4 regions of the Bacillus sp. T3 genome follow, and region 1 is predicted to be linked to each of the others. Evidence: riboswitches for the same ligand, from Rfam matches in the RefSeq annotation. Region 1 holds a riboswitch; each other region holds the start of a gene.
The links. A riboswitch is a leader RNA that binds a small molecule or an ion and turns the genes downstream of it on or off. The one in region 1 is predicted to bind S-adenosylmethionine.
Positions count from the first base shown of each region.

Region 2: linked by a shared signal. The riboswitch ahead of RGF10_RS04305 (methionine ABC transporter ATP-binding protein) and the one ahead of RGF10_RS12250 (hypothetical protein) in region 1 are both predicted to bind S-adenosylmethionine.
Region 3: linked by a shared signal. The riboswitch ahead of metK (methionine adenosyltransferase) and the one ahead of RGF10_RS12250 (hypothetical protein) in region 1 are both predicted to bind S-adenosylmethionine.
Region 4: linked by a shared signal. The riboswitch ahead of RGF10_RS10040 (methionine biosynthesis PLP-dependent protein) and the one ahead of RGF10_RS12250 (hypothetical protein) in region 1 are both predicted to bind S-adenosylmethionine.

Region 1 is NZ_CP137761.1:2,369,050-2,372,230, forward strand. Features, by position in the region: gene RGF10_RS12245 (GerMN domain-containing protein) at 99-1,229, shown strand; SAM riboswitch class I at 1,283-1,385, shown strand; gene RGF10_RS12250 (hypothetical protein) at 1,481-1,804, shown strand; gene modA (molybdate ABC transporter substrate-binding protein) at 1,922-2,710, opposite strand; gene RGF10_RS12260 (ATP-binding protein) at 2,995-3,181, shown strand, end outside.
Region 2 is NZ_CP137761.1:854,147-857,327, forward strand. Features, by position in the region: gene RGF10_RS04300 (O-acetylhomoserine aminocarboxypropyltransferase/cysteine synthase family protein) at 1-1,292, shown strand, start outside; SAM riboswitch class I at 1,419-1,535, shown strand; gene RGF10_RS04305 (methionine ABC transporter ATP-binding protein) at 1,789-2,814, shown strand; gene RGF10_RS04310 (methionine ABC transporter permease) at 2,807-3,181, shown strand, end outside.
Region 3 is NZ_CP137761.1:1,044,269-1,047,449, forward strand. Features, by position in the region: partial or broken gene pckA (phosphoenolpyruvate carboxykinase (ATP)) at 1-1,002, opposite strand, end outside; SAM riboswitch class I at 1,313-1,454, shown strand; gene metK (methionine adenosyltransferase) at 1,685-2,884, shown strand.
Region 4 is NZ_CP137761.1:1,927,874-1,931,054, reverse strand. Features, by position in the region: gene ribD (bifunctional diaminohydroxyphosphoribosylaminopyrimidine deaminase/5-amino-6-(5-phosphoribosylamino)uracil reductase RibD) at 1-187, opposite strand, end outside; gene RGF10_RS10045 (GTP cyclohydrolase II) at 200-943, opposite strand; SAM riboswitch class I at 1,143-1,255, shown strand; gene RGF10_RS10040 (methionine biosynthesis PLP-dependent protein) at 1,340-2,452, shown strand; gene metC (cystathionine beta-lyase) at 2,452-3,181, shown strand, end outside.

The DNA of each region.
Region 1 (3,181 bases):
TTTGCGCTGGTTTGGACTATATAACGAAAAATCATTGTATAATAAGGGTAGGAGAAAATGGGACAGAAGATTGATAAATTTATAAAGGGGAAATTTATATGAAAAGGTTGATTACCCTACTAACCGTTCTACTTCTCATGATCGGTCTCATTGGCTGTACCTTGAATAAAGACAATACAAGTGACGAGAACCAAAACAATGAAAAGACAAATCAAAACAGCAATAACAATAAAACAGACACTAAAAATGATAGTGATGGAGTTAAGGAACCTAAACAAACGAAAGAAACTCTGCCAGATATTAGCGAATACTATCCAATCACTAAAAATACACGATATAGCTATGAAGGTATTGGAAATGAATACTCAACTTTCACGGTCTATCCTGATTATATTTCTGAGACAAAAGTCCAACAAAGAGTTGAGAATGGTGGAACAGTGATGGCAAATGTCTTGGAGATAAAGGACGGAAAACTAACGAAGGTCTATTCTAGAGGAGAAGCATACTATCGAGAGAATCTATTAAAATTGACCGGCGAGAATCAGGAAATTATGCTGATGGAGCCACTTAAAAAGGGGACAACATGGACGTTAAAGGATGGAAGTATCAGAACGATCACGAATATGACGGTGGATCTTACGACTCCTTCAGGTAATTATAAAGCAATTGAAGTAACGACAGATAAGGGCAATGATAAAACCTTAGATTACTATGCTAAAGACGTTGGCTTAGTGAAATCTGTTTTTGTTACAGGTGAAACTGAAATCTCCTCGACCTTATCAAAAGTAGAGGAAAATGTACCACTTGTTCAAAATATTACTTTCTATTATCCGAATATTAATGACGATAAAATATATTATCAAAGCAGGCCTGTTAGCTTTTACACAAATGAAATTACAAGAAAGGTTTTGACAGCAGCATACAAAGGGCAAAGTCCGAATCAATTAGGAACGGTTTTTTCAAAAAACACAGAGATTAATAGCCTATATTTAAATCAGGATGGAAATGTTTATCTTGATTTGAATAAAGCCTTTATTGAGGAAATGAGCGCTGGTGCAGCATTTGAAGGATTAATTCTTCAATCAATTGTTAATACGGTCGGACAATATTATCAATGTGAAAAGGTATTTCTAACGATTGATAATCAACCTTATGAATCAGGTCATATTTCGATGAATAAAGGAGAATCCTTTAAGGTTCAAAGTGCTGGAACGATTGAAATTAAGTAGAATTCCAGAATTTCCATATCTAAGCTACTATGTTAAAATAAATTAAATAAATAAGGTTATCGAGAGTGAACGAGAGTGCTGGCTCCAGGACTTCACAGCAACCTACTATTTGTAAGGTGCTCCTACCAGTAAAGCCTTGGCTTTGAATGATAACGACACCATCGAAGACTCTTAGGTGCATACTGTGTGCTATAAGAGTCTTTTTCGTTCTTAACTTGAAGCCTTCGAAAAAGGAAGGGGGGATAGTTATTATGAATATTAATGGAGTAGCCAGAGAGTATATGGCCCGTTTTCAGAGTGGGGAGGAATTTTTCAAACAGGTTGCTGACCAGATTGAAAGGCAGCTAAAGGAATGGGATCCTCAATATGAAGTATTTTTAATGAGGTTCTCTTATTACGAATTAGTCATTAAGAACGGTGAGCAATACTACAACATTCAACTAACTTATTCAGAATTAGATAGTCTGCAAAAAAAGGCACCATATGCACTTGATCGAAAAATATGGAAGGACTTAAATGCTCTAGGGCTGCCAATTATAAAAGGGTATGGGAATTATATTGAATCGATTCTATAGTTATACCGTTATAATCCTTCCCTTTTTTTCATTATAATAAAAAGCAAGAAGCCGTCAATTTGTGCAGGCTTCTTGCTTTTTTATTAATCGTAATAGGTATAAAGAATTTTGACAGCATTAGAGATTCTTAAACCCGTATTTATAAAGAATTTTCATTGATTCTTGGGTTTGGAGGTATTCAAAAAAATTCAGTGCTTCCTCTGGATTTGCAGTCTTCTTCAATATCCCGACTGGATAAACAATCGGGGAATGTAAGTTGTTCTGTGCTGTGGTCATTACTTTAACTTTATTTGAAGTAAGAGCATCCGTTTTATACACCATTCCTGCGTCAACATTTCCTGTTTCAACATATGTAAGCACTTGGCGTACATCTTTTGCAAAAACTAGCTTGGATTCGACTCTTTTCCAAATGTCTAAATTCACCAAAGTCTCTTTGGCGTATTTCCCAGCCGGGACTGTCTCGGGGATTCCAATCGAAATCTTCTCCGCCTTTTCTATGTCTTGAAATGATTGGATACCTGTCTGTGCTCCCTTCGGTATGATTAAAACGAGCTCATTCCCAATTAAATCCTTTGATTGATTCTTTTCAATGAATCCATCATTGACTAGTAAATCAAATTGGTCTTTTGCTGCTGAGAAAAACAGGTCAACCGGTGCTCCCTGGATAATTTGTTGATACAATGCACCCGATCCGCCAAAGTTATAGGTTATATTCACATTAGAATGTTCTTTTTCATATTTTGCTTTAATCTCATTTAAGGCATCTTGCAGGCTTGCTGCAGCTGAAATCGTTAAATCAACCTGCTTAATAGTAGCTTCCTGTTTATTTGATTCATCATTAGAACAGCCAATGACAGTTAATGTGAACACAAAAATAAAGAGGAGGATAAGGAATCGCTTTTGCAATAGAATCACCCTTCTTAAAGTATGTATGATAAAGTATGTAATTTAAAGTATAACTTATTATAAAGAGAATGGTTCAATAAGAAAAGGAAGCAAACGTTATTTTAAAAGAATTTTGATGGTATGAGAAATATTATTAAAGGAAAATTACGGATTGTGTCGAATTACTTATTAATGTTTTTTCTGTAGATTTTTAATAATGAAAATTCTTTTTGACAATTGAATGATTGTCTCTGCCGATAACTAGAAAAAAATATAGGGCATTCACGAAATGGAGCACATCAAAGATGGATAAAAAATCCAGATCAATAAGAGGGATTATTAGCTTTTCTTTTGTTTTTTTAATGGTTAGCACTCTCCTTACGATTGGTTATATTATTTTCTCTAATTGGAATGATGCTTCTGAAAGCGTAATTAATCAAATAGAGAATGATGCGGCAAAAGATATCACCAACAAAATTGATAATCTCATCC
Region 2 (3,181 bases), 1.5 Mb from region 1:
ATTATCGATTTGAAACCTTAAGTGTTCATGGTGGCTTAGCACCAGATCCTGTAACTGGGGCGCGTGCTGTTCCGATTTATATGAGCAATGCCTATCAATTTGAAAACACTGAGCATGCTGCGAATTTATTTGCCCTAAAAGAACCAGGTTATATTTACACAAGAATACATAACCCAACTGTTACGGTATTTGAAGAGAGAGTGGCTTTACTAGAGGGTGGTATCGGAGCACTCGCAGTCGCAAGCGGAATGTCGGCGATTACATTAGCCATTTTGAATGTCGCTCAGGCAGGGGATGAAATTGTTGCCGCGTCAACTCTTTATGGGGGAACTTATAATTTATTTGCGATGACGCTACCACGTTATGGAATTAATGTGAAGTTTGTAAATGCAGAGGATCCAGAAAATTTTAGAGCGGCCATTACGGATAAAACGAAAGCAGTGTTTGCTGAAACAATCGGCAATCCAAGCCTACGTATTTTAGATATCGAAAAGGTTGCAGATATTGCGCATGAGGCAGGAGTACCGTTAATCGTCGATAATACATTTGCCACACCGTACTTGTTAAAGCCAATTGAATATGGGGCAGATATTGTCATCCATTCTGCAACAAAGTGGTTGGGTGGAAACGGTACGACATTAGGTGGAGTCATAGTGGATGGAGGTAAATTCGATTGGGGTACGGGCAAGTTTCCTGGGTTCGTTACCCCAGACCCAAGCTACCATGATCTCGTGTATAGTGAAGCGCTTGGGGCAGCAGCCTTTATCGTTAAGGCTCGTGTTCAGCTGTTGAGGGATATGGGACCTGCAATCTCGCCACAAAATGCATTCCAGCTTACATTGGGGTTAGAGACATTGCACGTAAGAATGAAGGAACATATTGCTAACACGAAGGAAATCATAAAATATTTACAAGCACATCCTGCCGTAAAATGGATTTTATACCCAGGAAATGAGGATCATCCGGACAAAGCTCTTGCTGATAAATATTTACCAAAAGGACCTGGATCTGTCGTTGTATTTGGAATTGAAGGTGGACGTGAGGCAGGGGCGAAATTTATTAATGAATTAAAGCTTTGGACACATGTTGCCAATGTTGGCGATGCTAAAAGCTTAGTCATTCACCCAGCCAGTACAACCCATCAGCAATTAGATGAAGAGGGCTTAGCAGCCGCAGGTGTTCCAGAAGATTTAATTCGTCTTTCAATTGGAATTGAAAATGTCGAAGATTTAATCGAAGACCTTGACCAAGCAATCGAAGTAGCAACTGGCTTAACGAGTGCTGTCAAATAACTTAGGTAAAAATATCCATTATTTTAAAATAAATATTCTAATTGACAGAAATAATTTATGCGTGATAGAATCACTTTAATAGTAAGGAATTCAGAACATATAATTGATTGAATAATAGAATAGTTGCTCTTATCAAGAGAGGTGGAGGGATGTGCCCTATGAAGCCCAGGCAACCGTCATATTGCTTAGCAATGTGAAAAGGTGCCAATTCACACAAAGTCATACGACTTTGGAAGATGAGAGAAGGGAAATAGAAACTCACTATGCCTTTCTGCTCATTTTGCAGATAGGCATTTTTATTAGGTTCGAATTCTTTCTAAATTTTATTAAAATAGCATTTGTTAACTGTTGGAATTCAGGATGAAGGTACATTAAAGAAAAAACATATAAACATGCCAAATTATGAATGAATGGTTAAGAACATTCAAAACATAATGAAATACTAGAAGTCCAACAAAACAGCATCTGCTAGGAAGAATTAAAAGAGGGTGATCGGATGATTCATATAAAAGGAGTAAACAAGATCTATCCTTCAAAAAATGGTCGTGTAACAGCAGTTGACGACGTGAGTTTGGAAGTGAAAGAAGGAGAAATCTTTGGTGTTATAGGCTATAGTGGTGCCGGAAAAAGCACCTTGATTCGGATGCTGAATGGGCTAGAGATTCCAACGCAAGGTTCAATTAAAGTGGCTGGTAATGAGGTTTCCTCGATTAAAGGAGCAGCTCTCAGGAAGGCTCGCCAAGAAATTAGTATGATTTTCCAGCATTTTAATTTGCTCTGGTCTCGGACTGTACGAGAAAATATCGCATTTCCACTTGAAATCGCTGGAATCTCGAAGCTTGAACGGAACAAACGGGTGGATGAATTAATCAAGCTCGTTGGGTTGGAAGGAAGAGAAGAATCATACCCTTCACAGCTAAGCGGAGGACAAAAGCAGAGAGTAGGGATTGCGAGAGCACTAGCGAATAACCCGAAGGTTTTGCTTTGTGATGAAGCAACAAGTGCATTGGATCCACAAACAACTGATTCAATTTTAGATTTGTTAGTTGATATAAACAAACGTCTAGGACTGACAATCGTGTTAATTACACATGAAATGCATGTGATTCGAAAGATTTGCCACCGCGTTGCGGTTATGGAAGACGGGAAAATTGTTGAGCTTGGCCCTGTTTTAGAGGTGTTTAAACATCCTGAACAGGCCATTACAAAGCGATTTGTCCAACAAGTAACGGAGCCAGAGGAAACAAAAGAAACGATTGAGAACTTATTGACACGTTATCCACATGGACAAGTGGTTCAATTATCCTTTGTAGGAGAAGCAGCTGAGCAACCAGTAATCGCTAATTTGATCCGTCAATATGAGTTAACTGTTACGATTTTGCAGGGGAAAATATCCCAGACCCAAACAGGTTCTTATGGGACGCTATTCCTACATCTAGATGGGAAGCAACAGGAAATTGACAAAGCAACAGAATTCCTACATTCCCAGCACGTAGGGGTGGAGGTGATCAAGAATGGCTGAGATAATTGAGCAACTGAACTGGGACCAATTATGGATTGCGACACAAGAAACGATCTATATGACGTCAATCTCTGTGATCACCACATTTATATTAGGACTTTTACTTGGATTATTATTGTTTCTAACAGATAAAGGGAACATTTGGGAGAATCGCTTTATTAACATTATCATTGCTGGTTTTGTGAATATTTTCCGATCAATCCCATTTATTATATTAATTGTTTTGCTTATTCCGTTTACAAAATTAATGTTAGGAACCATGCTTGGTGCAAATGCAGCACTCCCTGCTTTAATTATTGGGGCTGCACCGTTTTATGCACGTATGGTGGAAATCGCACTTAGAGAAATTGATAAAGGTGTGATCGAG
Region 3 (3,181 bases), 1.3 Mb from region 1:
CTTGGATCAACGATATTTGTAATCGCTTGTAATGGATAGGCTGCACGCGTATTTTCAGTTAATGATGTGTCATCATAATCTGCAATACGGCTTTCCTCATCAAGGATTACATTCTCAAGCACAGAGCCGAAACGAATCGCATCAAAAATTTGTGGTTCTTTTTCACGAGATAAGTTTATGCATTTTGCATAGCAGCCACCTTCAATATTGAAGACGCCGTTATTTGACCAGCCGTGCTCATCGTCGCCAATTAATTTGCGATTAGCGTCTGCTGATAATGTTGTTTTTCCAGTTCCAGGAGAGACCAAAGAATAAAGCAACGTCACCCTCTGCGCCTACGTTTGCAGAGCAGTGCATTGGCATAATCCCGTTTTCAGGAAGCAGATAGTTCATAACAGAGAATATAGATTTTTTAATTTCCCCTGCATATTCTGTTCCACCAATGAGGACCGTTCTCTGTTCAAAAGAAATAATGATGAAGGTTTCAGTTGCAGTTCCGTCAACTGCTGGATCTGCCTTGAAATTTGGAGCACAAATAACAGAGAAAGCATCATTATGCTCTTCTAATTCACCATCATTTGGACGAATGAACAATTGGTGAGAAAACAGGTTGTGCCAAGCGTATTCGTTGATAACTTGAATTGGTAAGCGGTATTTTTTATCTGCACCTGCAAAGCCACGGAAAACAAATACTTCTTCTTTTTGCTGCAAGTAGTTGATAACCTTATTGTAAAGATTTGAAAATGCTTCTTCAGAGATTGGTTGGTTTACAGAACCCCATTCTATTTTATCTTTAGAAGAACTTTCTTCTACAATATACTTGTCTTTTGGAGAACGACCTGTATATTTCCCTGTTGTTGCACGAACAGCTCCAGTAGAGGAGATAATTCCTTCTTTGCGTTCTAAAACCTTTTCAACTAATTGCGGTACAGAAAGCTGATTACGAATATTGCTACCCTTTAACAATACATTTAGTTCATTAGAGATACTGACAGAGTTCATCTGATAAATACCATCCTTTATCAAATATTTTTGAGTGTTGTGAATAGTATAACACATTTAACTAATTAATCTATACTAATATCCACTTTTTTAAAAAAATATCTAAATTATTATGGTTTCCTCCTTAAATATGGTTGTTAATTAAATTAATTTGTTAATTAGGATATTCTATTTTAGTAAATAAGGAACTAATAATGAGGTAGATTTAAATCGATAATTGTCGAAAAATGGTTACACAATCGTGAACAATTGAAAAAGCTATTGACACAATTTGAACGGTTACGGTATTATTCTACCTTGAACGGATACTCTCTTATCCCGAGCTGGTGGAGGGACAGGCCCAATGAAACCCAGCAACCTGCTATGTTAAAAATCTATCAAGACATTAGTCTAATGATTTTTCATAGCAAAGGTGCTAACCTGACGCAAGGTATAACCTTGAACGATAAGAGTGAAAGGCGCAATTGTTAACTCAAACCTTTCCTCATTTAATAGGAAAGGTTTTTATTTTGCACCTTTTGAAGTGACGCGTGTCGTTTTTATTCTGTTATCAGGATAAAAACCCCATGTTTATTTCATACTACTTAGGGAATGAGTACCGTATCAAATTGAGGTTACAAATAGGACAGTTACATATTCTTGATTAACCTCGCTTTATTTCTATATAAAAGGAGGAACTCAGATGTCAACAAAACGTCGTTTGTTTACTTCTGAATCGGTAACAGAAGGTCATCCGGATAAGATTTGTGACCAAATTTCTGATGCGATTTTAGATGCGATTTTAGCAAAGGATGCAAATGCTCGCGTTGCTGCTGAAACTTCAGTTACAACTGGTCTTGTACTAGTAGCAGGTGAAATCACAACTTCTACTTATGTCGACATCCCTAAACTTGTTCGTAAAACAATCAAAAACATTGGTTATACACGGGCAAAGTATGGCTTTGATTCAGAAACTTGTGCAGTACTAACTTCAATTGATGAGCAGTCAGCTGATATTGCTATGGGTGTTAACCAAGCACTTGAAGCAAGAGAGGGTAACATGACCGATGATGAAATTGAAGCGATCGGTGCAGGTGACCAAGGTTTAATGTTCGGATTTGCTTGTAATGAAACGAAAGAGCTTATGCCCCTTCCGATTTCGTTAGCGCACAAGCTTGCTCGTCGTCTAACAGAGGTTCGTAAAGAGGATATTCTTCCGTACCTTCGTCCAGATGGTAAAACGCAGGTTACTGTTGAGTATGATGAAAATGACAAGCCAGTGCGGATTGACACAATCGTTATTTCAACTCAACATCACCCAGAAGCTACACTAGAGCAAATTCAACGAAACATTAAAGAACATGTAATTAATCCAGTGGTTCCTACAGAACTAATTGATGAAAATACAAAATACTTCATTAACCCAACAGGCCGCTTCGTAATTGGTGGACCACAAGGCGATGCTGGTTTAACAGGTCGTAAGATTATTGTTGATACTTATGGCGGTTATGCACGTCATGGTGGTGGCGCGTTCTCAGGAAAAGATCCTACAAAGGTTGACCGTTCTGCTGCTTATGCTGCACGCTATGTTGCCAAAAACATCGTTGCAGCGGGTCTTGCTGAAAAAGTTGAAGTTCAGTTTGCGTATGCGATTGGGGTTGCACAACCAGTATCGATTGCGGTGGATACGTTTGGAACTGGCAAGGTAAGCGAGGATGTATTAGTTGACCTTGTTCGCAAAAACTTCGATCTTCGTCCAGCTGGTATTATCAAAATGCTTGACCTTCGTCGTCCTATCTATAAGCAAACAGCTGCTTATGGTCATTTTGGAAGAACTGATATCGATCTTCCTTGGGAACGTACAGATAAAGCAGAAACATTGAAGGCGCAAGCTACTAATTAATATGAACAAAGTAGGAGTTACACTAGGATGTAACTCCTGTTTTTTATTTGATTCCGATATGGTAGTATAGAAGGTATGAATTCAGCAAGAGTCGATTCATAATCAAATTAATGAGGGTTCTTTTATTAAAATAAGGCTTGTTATAGCACATTTTCATGTTTGCACACAATGTTGATTGGAGCGGAAGGTACTCGACTCCTGCGGGAGCAGCGGGACAGGTGAGACCCCGCAGGCGTAAAACGCCGAGGAGGCTCACCGCCCGCCCCGCGCGGCGCTGAGTACCTGGAGCGGAAATCA
Region 4 (3,181 bases), 440 kb from region 1:
GGTCTCCTGCCATACGAAATGCATGCACCTCCGCATGTGGTTCACCTGCCCGGCGGTGCAGACCCGAGCCAACAATCATCCCGTCTTTAACAATAACAGCCCCTACGAGTGGATTTGGATTCGTTTTCCCTCTTGCCGTGGCGGCAAGCTCTAAGGCAATATTCATAAAATATTGGTCTGTTTTCATTTTAATAGCTCCTTAACTAGGTATTCGCGTTTGTTCTGGGATGTGCCCAGATTTTAAGATTTTCGTTTCTAAGTACTTTTCATTGTGTTCACTAATTCCACCCCAAAGCGGCATGTGAGAATTAGTTGAAAGACCTTTTTCTTTAAGTGCGTGAAGCTTTTTCGGGTTGTTTGTAATAAGGACAACTGGTTTTGATCGCATGGCTCGTAATATGAACAATGGCTCATCGTAAGCCCTTAAATCATCTTCAAAACCTAATGCGTGATTGGCATCAACCGTATCCATTCCCTGTTCCTGCAATAAATACGCTAATGATTTTGAAAAGAGGCCAATTCCTCTTCCTTCATGATTAGCCAAGTAAAACAATGCGCCGTGTCCATTCTCAACAATCATTTTCAGTGATTGCTGAAGCTGATATCCACAGTCACAGCGTTTGCTGCCAAAAATATCACCCGTATGACAAATGCTATGAAACCTAACGAACGATTGCTCACTGTGTTCAAAATCTCCATAAACTAAAATGGATGATTGCTGTAAATCAGCCAAACGGGCAGTGGAAAGTGAATCGAGAATCTGTTCTTTATCTATGTATTCCTCTTTTAATTTTAACCAAGAGTACCATTTAAATGTAACAACATTATCACCTAATTGCACGGGTAATTTGACTGGACCGACGAGACAAATTGCTGGTTTATTATCTATATTAATCATGGTCATCTTTTCTTTTAAAATATCTTTTACTTCTATTGAAAGCATATTTTCAATCCCCATTCTTCACTACGCTATTTTTACTATAATTATGTAACTGAGCATAAAATAGTAAACAATACGCGTCAAGTAATAAAGCTTCCTAAATTAATTGAGAATATTTATTGATTTCCCAGAATATTTTTATAAACTAATTGACATTATTACTATATATATAGTAAAGTTTAAAAAAATAAAATATTTTTATTTCTTATCCAGAGAGGTTGAGGGTATGGCCCGATGAAACCTCAGCAACCATCAATGATTTATCATTGAAAAGGTGCTAAGTCCAGCAAGTTGTAAAAACTTGAAAGATAAGGAGAATGGCTAAATGTCCCAACTACACTTAAGTCTTCTTCTTAGAAAGAAGACTTTTTTATTTTTACTTGAAAAGGAGTGGCGGCTTTGTACAAAATTGATACTGTGCTAGCGCAAATTGGAAATCGTAGTGAACAAACAACAGGAACAGTAAATCCACCGGTCTATTTTTCTACTGCATATCGACATGAAGGAATTGGACAATCAACCGGATTTGATTACACAAGAACTGGGAATCCAACTAGAAAAATTTTGGAGCAGGCGATAGCAGAGCTAGAAGCTGGCGACCAAGGATATGCCTGTAGTTCGGGCATGGCCGCCATCCTTACCATATTATCGATTTTCCAATCAGGGGACGAATGGATTGTATCCAAAGATTTATATGGTGGAACTTACCGACTCCTTGAACAAGGCTTTAAAAAGTGGGGCTTAACGAGCCATTATGTGAATACAACAAACCCTGAGGAGATTACGAAATACATATCTCCAAGAACGAAAGCAATCTTTATTGAAACACCAACGAATCCGTTAATGGAGCAAACCGATATAGGCGCAGTTGCGAAAATCGCCAATGAAAACAATATTTTACTAATCGTTGACAATACCTTCTATACACCGCTCCTGCAAAAACCAATTACACTTGGAGCCGATATCGTCATTCATAGCGCTACAAAATATTTAGGTGGTCATAATGACGTTCTTGCCGGTCTAATCGTCGCAAAGGGCAAAGAACTTTGTGATAAACTTGCCCTCTTTCATAATGCCGCTGGTGCTGTATTAAGCCCGTTTGATTCTTGGCTGTTGATTCGAGGCATGAAGACATTATCACTTCGGATGGAACGACACGAAAAAAATGCAAAAAGAGTCGTGGAGTTCTTATCCGCACACGAAGATGTAATCGATGTCCTTTACCCTGGTAAAGGTGGAATGGTTTCGTTCCGTATTAAAGATGCAGCCTGGGTAAATCCCTTCCTACAAAACATGAAGCTGATTTCATTTGCAGAAAGCTTAGGAGGCGTTGAAAGCTTTATTACCTACCCTACGACACAAACACATGCCGACATCCCTGAACACATTCGTGAGGAAACGGGTGTCTGTAATCGGCTTTTACGCTTTTCAGTTGGCCTAGAGGATTCAGAAGACATCATTAATGATTTACAACACGCGCTTACACACGCTAAAAAGGAGGTTGCGGTATAATGGAGACAAACTACACATTTGAAACAAGACTGCTTCACAATCGCCATAAAATTGATCCGAACACTGGGGCAGTGAGTGTGCCCATTCAGCATGCATCAACCTTCCATCAGTTTGATGTCGATCAGTTTGGAAAATATGATTATGCAAGAAGTTTAAACCCTACTCGGGAAGCTTTGGAGGATGTGATTGCCGAATTAGAAGGTGGTATAAAAGGATTCGCCTTTGCATCTGGGATGGCAGCTATTTCAACTGCCTTTCTCCTTCTCTCACAGAATGATCACGTAGTCATTACTGAGGATGTTTATGGTGGTACCTTCCGTATGGTAACCGAGGTTTTATCTAGACTTGGCATTCAACATACATTTGTTGATATGACTGACCTCGAAAAAGTTGAAAAAGCCATTCAACCTAATACAAAATTATTCTATGTTGAAACGCCTTCAAATCCATTATTAAAGGTAACGGATATACAAGCGATTAGTGATCTAGCAAAGAAATGCGGCGCTCTTACATTCGTCGATAATACCTTTCTAACACCTGCCAGCCAAAAACCACTTGAACTTGGGGCTGATGTTGTCCTTCATAGTGCCACTAAATTTTTGTCAGGTCACAGTGACGTTGTTGCTGGACTAGCTGTCGTCAAGGATGAAGAATTAGCAAAAAGATTAGGCTTTTTACAAAACTCATTTGGGGCTGTACTTGGCGTACAGGATGCTTGGCTTGTACTTA